DNA from 3 places in the Bradyrhizobium sp. BR 1433 genome. Region 3 is predicted to be linked to each of the others. Evidence: predicted binding sites of a transcription regulator. Region 3 holds the regulator's gene; each other region holds the start of a gene.
What was found. The regulator HrcA, encoded in region 3, represses chaperone genes, less so after heat shock. The targets are predictions, from matches to a motif close to GTTAGCACTCNCNNNNNGNGAGTGCTAAC.

Region 1: a site for HrcA is predicted at 1,339-1,367, ahead of groES (co-chaperone GroES). Genes of this name have one in related genera too.
Region 2: a site for HrcA is predicted at 1,563-1,591, ahead of ACSKB9_RS30475 (co-chaperone GroES). Genes of this name have one in related genera too.

The regions. Positions count from the first base shown of each region.
Region 1 is NZ_JBPUGG010000001.1:3,025,172-3,028,445, reverse strand. Features, by position in the region: gene ACSKB9_RS14925 (ImmA/IrrE family metallo-endopeptidase) at 301-549, shown strand; partial or broken gene ACSKB9_RS14920 (IS1 family transposase) at 946-1,077, shown strand; gene groES (co-chaperone GroES) at 1,411-1,725, shown strand; gene groL (chaperonin GroEL) at 1,810-3,274, shown strand, end outside.
Region 2 is NZ_JBPUGG010000001.1:6,319,421-6,322,694, forward strand. Features, by position in the region: gene groL (chaperonin GroEL) at 1-999, opposite strand, end outside; gene ACSKB9_RS30475 (co-chaperone GroES) at 1,175-1,471, opposite strand; gene ACSKB9_RS30480 (hypothetical protein) at 1,787-2,305, shown strand; gene ACSKB9_RS30485 (hypothetical protein) at 2,530-2,808, opposite strand; gene ACSKB9_RS30490 (protein phosphatase CheZ) at 3,042-3,274, opposite strand, start outside.
Region 3 is NZ_JBPUGG010000001.1:5,072,661-5,075,934, reverse strand. Features, by position in the region: gene ACSKB9_RS24510 (helix-turn-helix domain-containing protein) at 1-154, shown strand, start outside; gene ACSKB9_RS24505 (VOC family protein) at 223-648, shown strand; gene grpE (nucleotide exchange factor GrpE) at 698-1,303, opposite strand; gene hrcA (heat-inducible transcriptional repressor HrcA) at 1,469-2,557, opposite strand; gene rph (ribonuclease PH) at 2,740-3,274, shown strand, end outside.

The DNA of each region.
Region 1 (3,274 bases), 2.0 Mb from region 3:
GCGCCAGGGTCGACTGGGCGGAGATCCGTACCAACTTTCGTTCCCGTCGAGATCACACCGGTGGCGGCTCCGATCTCGAGCGACGCGCCACAACCAGTGTCTTCCCCACCTGCGCAACGCGCAAGGGCTGGAATCATCGGCAGGTTAGCCTCATGGCGATGCGGTAGATTTCGGAGCGTAGAAGAGCGCTTCCAGCTTCCTCAGCCGAGTTTAATAGATCTGAGCTATGAGACCGAACCGCAGTCCGCTGCTGCGGCGCTGCGTCAGTATTGGGAACTAGGCGAGCGCCCAATAACCAACATGCTGGCTCTTCTAGAAACCAAAGGGGTGCGGATTTTCTCTCTTGCCGAGAACACTGCGTCGGTTAATGCGTTCTCGTTCTGGCGAGATAACAAGCCCTATATCTTCCTCAACAATTTCAAGATGGCGGAAAGCAGCATTTTTGATTCTGCGCATGAACTTGGTCACCTCGTCATGCATAAGCATGGCGATGCCAAGGAAACGAGGGCGGCCGAGCGAGAAGCCAACGGCTTCGCCTCTTCTTCTTGATGCCGTCACGAGATGTTCGGGCTCAAGTTCAAATGCCAATTTCCACGCAAGCGATCTTGGCAGCTAAGACCAGATGGCGCGTATCCGCGATGGCTCTCTCATATCGCCTGCATGCCTTGGGCATGCTGTCAGACTGGCGTTACAAGTCGATCATCATGGATTTGGGCAAGTGGGGTTATCGCGACGGAGAGCCGAATGGCATTCCGAGGGAAACGTCCGCGATTTTGGCGAAAGGTGCTTACCCAGCTTTGGAGTGAGCGAACAACCAAGAATGACATCGCGGCGACCCTCCATTTGCCCTTGGATGAGCTTGAGGGGCTGCTTTGGAACTTGGCTGGTCCTGAGAGCCGGCCGGCAGAAAGTGACTTGCGGGCGATTAAGTAACATGAACTTTTCAGCCGGGTTACCGGCGTGTCGATCAACACCGTAACAAAGATGCTGGTGGACGCTGGCGAGGCTACTTGCGCTTTCTTCCACGATGCGACCGTGCGCAACGTGTCCTCCAAGGCCGTTAGGTCGGGAACGATCTCCCGGTCAAGGCACGTGTAACCCGTCGCGATTATGCGACTTTCGTGAGCGGCTGCTAAGGACCCCCGTCTGCTGCGAGCACGCAAGAGATCGCCGACGCGTGATCAGGCCACGCCTCCGTCGCAGCTTGGAGCACGCGGTCCGAGGCTGCGTTGAGGCACTGATTGCTAATGCAACTCCCAGATCGGGTGGCGAAGTATCCAATTTTTTCTGCTACGGACACTTGCTCCCGAAAAACCTCTGTCCTATTTCAGTCTCGCTTGTGGCACTCATTCGTATCGAGTGCTAACAATGCAGAAATTATCAAACCATGCAAACAGTTAGGAGGGCTGCATGAATTTCCGTCCACTTCATGACCGCGTCGTTGTCAAACGCATTGACGCAGACGAGAAGACCGCTGGCGGCATCATCATTCCAGACACCGCCAAGGAAAAACCCTCGCAGGGCGAAATCATCGCCGTCGGCCCGGGCGGCCGCGACGAGGCTGGCAAGCTGATCCCCATCGACGTCAAGGTCGGCGATCGCGTCCTGTTCGGCAAGTGGTCGGGCACCGAGGTCAAGATCGACGGCCAGGAGCTGTTGATCATGAAGGAGAGCGACATCATGGGCGTTCTTACCGACGTGTCGTCCAGCAGGAAGGCTGCCTAATCCACCCGCTCGCACCGCTCGCCCTAAGGAGCGCCTGCGGGCGCCCCTCCAAGGTGAGAAGACATCAAACTCAGGGAACTCATCATGTCAGCCAAAGAAGTCAAATTCTCCGTCGAGGCCCGCGACCGTATGCTGCGCGGTGTCGACATCCTCGCCAACGCGGTGAAGGTCACCCTCGGTCCGAAGGGCCGCAACGTGGTGCTCGAGAAGTCGTTCGGCGCTCCCCGCATCACCAAGGACGGCGTCACCGTCGCCAAGGAGATCGAGCTCGAGGACAAGTTCGAGAACATGGGCGCCCAGATGGTGCGCGAAGTCGCCTCCAAGTCCGCTGATGCGGCCGGCGACGGCACCACCACTGCGACCGTGCTGGCGGCTGCGATCGTCCGTGAAGGCGCCAAGTCGGTCGCCGCCGGCATGAACCCGATGGATCTGAAGCGCGGTATCGACCTCGCGGTCGAGGCTGTTGTCGCGGACCTCCAGAAGAACTCGAAGAAGGTCACCTCGAACGAGGAGATCGCCCAGGTCGGCACCATTTCGGCCAACGGCGATGCCGAGATCGGCAAGTTCCTCGCCGACGCCATGAAGAAGGTCGGCAACGAGGGCGTGATCACGGTCGAGGAAGCCAAGTCGCTCGAGACCGAGCTCGACGTCGTCGAGGGCATGCAGTTCGACCGCGGCTACATCTCGCCCTACTTCGTCACCAACGCCGACAAGATGCGCGTTGAGATGGACGACGCCTATATCCTCATCAACGAGAAGAAGCTCTCCTCGCTGAACGAGTTGCTGCCGCTGCTCGAGGCCGTGGTGCAGACCGGCAAGCCGCTGGTCATCGTCGCCGAGGACGTCGAAGGCGAAGCGCTTGCCACCCTCGTCGTCAACCGCCTGCGTGGCGGCCTGAAGGTCGCGGCCGTCAAGGCTCCGGGCTTCGGCGATCGCCGCAAGGCCATGCTGCAGGACATCGCGATCCTGACCGGCGGCCAGGCCATCTCGGAAGACCTCGGCATCAAGCTCGAGAACGTCACGCTGCAGATGCTCGGTCGCGCCAAGAAGGTGATGATCGACAAGGAGAACACCACGATCGTCAACGGCGCCGGCAAGAAGGCCGACATCGACGCCCGCGTTGCCCAGATCAAGGCGCAGATCGAGGAGACCACCTCGGACTACGACCGTGAGAAGCTGCAGGAGCGTCTTGCCAAGCTCGCAGGCGGCGTCGCGGTGATCCGCGTCGGCGGCGCGACCGAGGTCGAGGTGAAGGAGCGCAAGGATCGCGTTGATGACGCGATGCATGCAACCCGCGCGGCTGTCGAGGAAGGCATCCTGCCGGGTGGCGGCGTCGCTCTGCTGCGTGCCACTGAAGCGCTCAAGGGCCTGCGCACCAAGAACGACGACCAGAAGACCGGCGTCGAGATCGTGCGCAAAGCGTTGTCCTGGCCGGCGCGTCAAATCGCGATCAACGCCGGTGAAGACGGCTCGGTCGTGGTCGGCAAAGTCCTGGAGAAGACGCAGTACTCATACGGCTTCGATGCGCAGACGGGCGAGTACAGCAATC
Region 2 (3,274 bases), 1.2 Mb from region 3:
GACGATCGTGGTGTTCTCCTTGTCGATCACGATCTTGCCGGCGCGGCCGAGCATGTTCACCGTGACGTTCTCGAGCTTCATGCCGAGGTCGTCGGAGATCAGCTGACCGCCGGTCAGGATCGCGATGTCCTCCAGCATCGCCTTGCGGCGATCGCCGAAGCCCGGCGCCTTGACGGCGGCGACCTTGAGCCCGCCGCGCAGGCGGTTGACGACCAGGGTCGCCAGCGCCTCGCCCTCGACGTCCTCGGCGAGGATCAAGAGCGGACGGCCCGACTGCACCACGGCTTCCAGCACCGGCAGCATCGCTTGCAGGCCGGACAGCTTCTTCTCGTGCAGCAGGATGTAGGCATCCTCGAGCTCGGCGGTCATCTTCTCGGCGTTGGTGATGAAGTAGGGCGACAGATAGCCGCGGTCGAACTTCATGCCCTCGACGATATCGACCTCGGTCTCGAGCGACTTGTTCTCCTCGACGGTGATCACGCCCTCGTTGCCGACCTTCTGCATCGCCTGCGCGATCATCTTGCCGATCGCGGCATCGCCATTGGCCGAGATGGTGCCGACCTGGGCGACTTCGGACGAGGAGGCGACCGGCTTGGCGCGCTTCTCGATGTCCTTGATCACGGCCGCGACCGCGGTGTCGATGCCGCGCTTGAGGTCCATCGGGTTCATGCCGGCGGCGACCGACTTGGCGCCCTCGCGGACGATGGCCTGCGCCAGCACGGTCGCGGTGGTGGTGCCGTCACCGGCGGTGTCGTTGGTCTTGGAAGCGACCTCGCGCAGCATCTGCGCACCCATGTTCTCGAACTTGTCGTCGAGCTCGATCTCCTTGGCGACGGTGACGCCGTCCTTGGTGATGCGGGGAGCGCCGAAGCTCTTCTCGATGACGACGTTGCGGCCCTTGGGGCCGAGCGTCACCTTCACGGCGTTGGCGAGCACGTCGACACCGCGCAGCATGCGGTCGCGGGCCTCTCCGGCGAATTTTACGTCCTTGGCAGCCATTGATTTGAACTCCTGTCAGTTTTGAGAGACGCGCTTGCCGTTTCCGCGCTCGTCATCGCCGGGCTTGACCCGGCGATCCATCGCCTTGGTAAGAACTCTTCGGAAGCGTGATGGATGCCCGGATCAAGTCCGGGTATGACGATGCGAGTGGTGCGGTCGCGCGGTTGAATGGCGATCAGGCCAGCACGCCCATGATGTCGGACTCCTTCATGATCAGGAGCTCCTGGTTGTCGAGCTTGACCTCGGTGCCCGACCATTTGCCGAACAGCACGCGGTCGCCGACCTTGAGGTCGATCGGGATCAGCTTGCCGGCCTCGTCGCGGCCACCCGGGCCGACGGCGACGATCTCGCCCTGGGACGGCTTCTCCTTCGCCGAGTCCGGAATGATGATGCCGCCCTTGGATTTCTCCTCGGCATCGATACGCTTGACCACGACGCGGTCGTGCAGGGGGCGGAAGGTGGATTTAGCCATGACGTTCCCTCTTGGCTCGGTTTCAGGTCCGGTTCATCGGGACCGGCGTTGGATGCCGGCCCGGTCGGCGCTGGGCAGGACGCCCGACGCTCTTAGCAATCGTGGTGCGAGAGTGCTAATTGTGGGCCGGGAAATATGGCTTGGCGCAGTTTCTGTCAAGCAAACGGGTTAAGGCCTTGGTGAGGCCAATATAGGATGGTGGACCAGAAACCAAATCGTAGCGATGACGTAATTTTGTCAGACGTCATTGCTCCGTCTTAAGTTTTACGCTTGGCTGCAGGACGGGTGCGGCCGGGACATAGTCGGGGGATGCATATGATCAGGTCATTCAACGCGCGATTGGTCGCACGGTTCGCGGCTGTTTCGGCGCTGACGACACTCTTGGGGGCGTGCGGCAGCATGAGCCTGCCGTCGTTGTCGTCGAACCCTGAGCCGGCGCCAGCCGAGCCGGGAGTGGCCCCCGAAATGCCCGCGAGCATCCGCGCCGACGAGATCGTCGGCCGCTGGGGTCTCGCCTCGTTCCAGAATCCTGCCGATCGCGCCCGCACCGAGGCCGCCGCGCGCGGCCAGTGCAAGCAGCCTTACGTGATCGGCGCCGGCCAGAACGGCGGCGTCATCATGCATCTGGCCGACCAGGCCACCCCGCAGGAACTGCGGCTGAAGGGTTCCCCGAGCGGCAAGAACTATATCGGCCCGCCTGGACCGACGCCCGGCGAGCAGGACCGCGAGATCGTCTCGTTCGACGGCCGCGTCATGATCACCCGCTTCGTGGACAAGGATGCCGGGGTCCGCTACGGCAACATGGTCTACGTCCGCTGCGCCCCGAGGGCGTAACGGCGAGCTACTTCAGCATGAGATAGCGCCGCATCGGGGTGCACCTCTTCCCTTGTGGAGAGGTCGGATTGCATCGTCAGATGCAATCCGGGTGAGGGGTCTCCCTCCGCGAGTGACCCTTTCGAGATTTGAGTAGGCGGCGACATCCCCTCATCCGGCGCGGATTGCATCCGCGCCACCTTCTCCCACAAGGGGAGAAGGGAAGGAGACCCGAAAACGCGGCCTTATCGCCGCACGCCAACCCGATTGACGCCGCCATTCAAATTGCCGCCCGCATTGTGACGGACCGCAGCGCGCGCCACCGGACGAGGCCTGAGCACGACGCCCGCCCTCGCAACGCAGCCTGCCGGATAACCGACATACGTGCAGTAAATCACGGCGTTGGCCGGTGCTGGACTGAGAGCGGCGCCTGCAAACCCCAACATCAGGCTCGCCGCTATTCCCGCAACCGTCACGGACTTGGCTGGAACAATGTTCGTCCGACGCATGGTGATCCTCCTCATCGCGGGCGGGCCAAAGATGGTGCGCCGTTTCGGGCGCGGCCCAACCTATGCGCGGCAAGGGACGGATCGGATTGACGTAGATCAACGCCCGCGCGCGGCTGTACGTCCGCGAGTGAAGGCGGCAACGGCAGCACGAGGACGGCACGACGTCTGGTGACCCCTCCCGGGGTGGGCTCGCCCAAACAAAGACGCCGGCCCGAGGGCCGACGTTTTTCGTCTTGATCTGACGAACCTCAGTTGAACATCGCGTCGATGTCGTCCTGCGAGGCGTGGCCGGCGTCGCCGTCGAGCTTCGGGCCGTTGAGCAGGCGCGCATCGCCCTCGCGCGTGTCGACGATCGCCGGGACGTGCGACTTGATCGCGTCGACGCCGCCCCAGATGTTCATCATCTCGTTGATGTGCTGTTCGATGAACTTCATCGTCTGCATCACCTTGCTGATGCGCTGGCCGGTGAGGTCCTGGAAGT
Region 3 (3,274 bases):
GGGGATCGCGGCGGAAAGCGGCTATGCCGACCAAGCCCATCTCGCCCGCGAGTTCGTCGAATTCGCGGGCGAACCGCCAACCGCCTGGGCGCGCCGCCAGGCGCTGACCGACCGCCGGCTGGTTCATTCCGACAATGGGCTGGCGGACTGGTAACAAACCTTCAAGCCGACGCCGCGTTGCCTCGTGCAGGATGGCGCCGTCAGCCAAGGAGGTGAGCGACCATGACGCACGACATCGAACCGCCCCGCATCTACCCGACCCTGCGCTGCAAGGACGCCGAGGCGATGACCAATTGGCTCACGGCGGTGCTTGGGTTCACCGAACACGTCGTCTACCGCGACGGTGGCGTGATCCATCACGCCGAGCTCGCCTATGGTTCCTCGATGCTGATGCTGGGTCAGAGCCGTGACGACGCCTATGGCAAGCTGGTCGGCGACCTCGACCACCGCCGCACCGACTCGATCTATATCGCCGTCGGCGATCCCAACGCGCTGCACGCGAAGGTCAAGGCTGCCGGCGCCAAGATCGAGATGGAACTGCGCGATACCGACTATGGCAGCCGCGACTTCGCCTGCCGCGATCCGGAAGGAAATCTCTGGAGCTTCGGCACCTATTGGCCGAAGGCACACGAGAAGCCGCGACCGTGAGCCCGCGCAATCCGCGAGCTCACAAACGCGCAGCCGGGATCGGGATGGATCAGGCGGTGATGTCGGCGGTCGGGGCGGCCTTGGCGCCGCCCTTGGAGACGCCGACCAGCGCCGGACGCAGGATGCGCTCGCCGATCATGTAACCGGCCTGCACGACCTGCACCACGGTGCCCGACGGCACCGACGGATCAGGCACCTCGAACATCGCCTGCTGGAAGTTCGGATCGAACTTCTCGCCGATCGGGTCGAACTTCTTGACGCCGTTCTTCTCCAGCGCGTTGAGCAGCGAACGTTCGGTCAGCTCGACGCCTTCGATCAGCGCCTTCAGGCCGGGATCGGCGGCTTCCTTGGTCTCGGCCGGCACCGCATCGAGCGCGCGCTGCAGGTTGTCGGCGATATCGAGCACGTCGCGGGCAAAGCCGGTGATGCCGTAGGTCTTGGCGTCGGCGACCTCGCGGCGGGTGCGCTGGCGGAGATTCTCCATCTCGGCCAGGGTGCGCAGCGTCCGGTCGCGCGCCTCGGCGAGTTCCTTGGTCAGCGCCTCCGCCGATCCGGCCTCGGGCTCGTCAGGCATGATGTAGGGTTTCGAGACCACGGGCTCACCCGTCGGCGCCGAATTCTCGGTGTTGTCATTGGCCCGGTTCGGATCGGTCATGGCTTGCCTTCTCGAAAACTCGCGTCGGTTCAAATCTTGGGGATTGCTTGCCGGGATATCGTGCTTTGGGCGGCGAAAATCAAGCGCAACATACCGGTCTCGGGAACTGGGATCTCCGGCTTGGGTGAAGAAAACCCGTCAAATGAAAGCGAAATCGCCCTCCGGTCAGCCGCCGAGCATCTTGCTGACGATGCGCGCGGCATAATCGACGGTCGGGATCACCCGCGCATAGTTCAGCCGTGTCGGTCCGATCACGCCGAGGACGCCCACGATCCGCCCCTGGGCGTCGCCGTAGGGCGCGATGATGGTTGAGGAACCCGACAGCGAGAACAGCTTGTTCTCCGAGCCGATGAAGATCCGCACGCCCTCGCCGCGTTCGGCGCGGCCGAGCAGATCGATCACGCCGCGCTTGGTTTCGAGATCGTCGAACAGCGACTTGATGCGCTCCAGGTCGTCGAGCGCATGCAGGTCCTCCAGCAGATTGGCGTGACCGCGCACGATCAGCTGGCGGTCTTCGTTCTCGCCGCCGGACCAGCTCGCAATGCCCGCCGCGACCACCTTCTGCGTGAGCTGATCGAGCTCGGCGCGGTTTTGCGTCAGTGCCGTCTCGAGCTCGAGCCGCGCTTCGGCCAGCGTCCGGCCGCGGATCCGCGCATTGAGGAAATTGGTCGCCTCGGTCAGGGCTGAGGATGGAACACCCGGCGGCAGTGCCAGCACGCGGTTTTCGACCTGGCCGTCTTCGCCGACCAGCACGACCAGCGCCTTTTCCGGCTCCAGCCGGACGAACTCGATGTGCTTCAGCCGCGCATTCGACTTTTGCGTCAGCACCACCGCCGCGGCGCGGGTCAGCCCCGACAACCGCGTCAAGGCTTCGCCAAGCGCGGCCTCGACGGATTGCGCGCGGCCGACGGCAGCAAGCTGGGTCTGGATCGACTGACGCTCGGCCTCGGTGAGGTCGCCGACCTGCATCAGCGCATCGACGAAGAAGCGCAGCCCGAGTTCGGTCGGCAACCGGCCGGCGGAGGTGTGCGGCGCATAGATCAGGCCGAGCTGCTCGAGATCCGACATCACGTTGCGGACCGAGGCCGGCGACAGCGGTAATGCGATCAGGCGCGAGATGTTGCGCGAACCGACCGGCTCGCCGGTCGCGAGATAGCTTTCGACGATTTGACGAAAAATGTCGCGCGAACGCTCGTTGAGCTGGGCGAGCCCGGCATGCGGCGCGATCAGGCCAATCGGATCGTGGTGAGTCACACTCCAGTCCCTCACAATTACTGCATAATTTGTCGATCCGGGAGGCCGATGACAAGCATGCATTCGGCCCCCTCGTACCGGACCCTACCGGGGCCGAAAACCCTCGCCAAAACCCTTGCCGCTGCCCCTTCCCGCTCCTACAAGCACGGCCAGCCAATTTTCTCGGATTTCTGGAGGATTTCATGCGGCCAAGCCGCCGTGCACCCGATGAACTGCGTCCCGTGTCGCTGGAACGCGGCGTCGTCAAATATGCCGAGGGTTCCTGCATGGTGAAGTTCGGCGACACCCATGTGCTGGTGACCGCCACGCTGGAAGAGCGGTTGCCGCCGTGGCTGAAGGGACAGGGCCGCGGCTGGGTCACCGCCGAATACGGCATGCTGCCGCGTGCCACCCTGGAACGCACCCGCCGCGAGGCCTCGGCCGGCAAGCAGGGCGGCCGGACGGTCGAGATCCAGCGGCTGATCGGCCGCTCGCTGCGCGCAGCCGTCGATCTCGAGGCACTCGGCGAGCGCCAGATCACGGTCGATTGCGACGTCATCCAGGCCGATGGCGGCACCCGCACCGCCTCGATCACCGGTGCCTGGGTGGCGCTGGCCGACTGCATCAACTGGATGAAGACCCGCAACATGCTGAAGACCAATGTGTTGCGCGACAATGTGGCGGCGATCTCCTGCGGCATCTATCAGGGCACGCCGGTGCTCGATCTCGACTATGCCG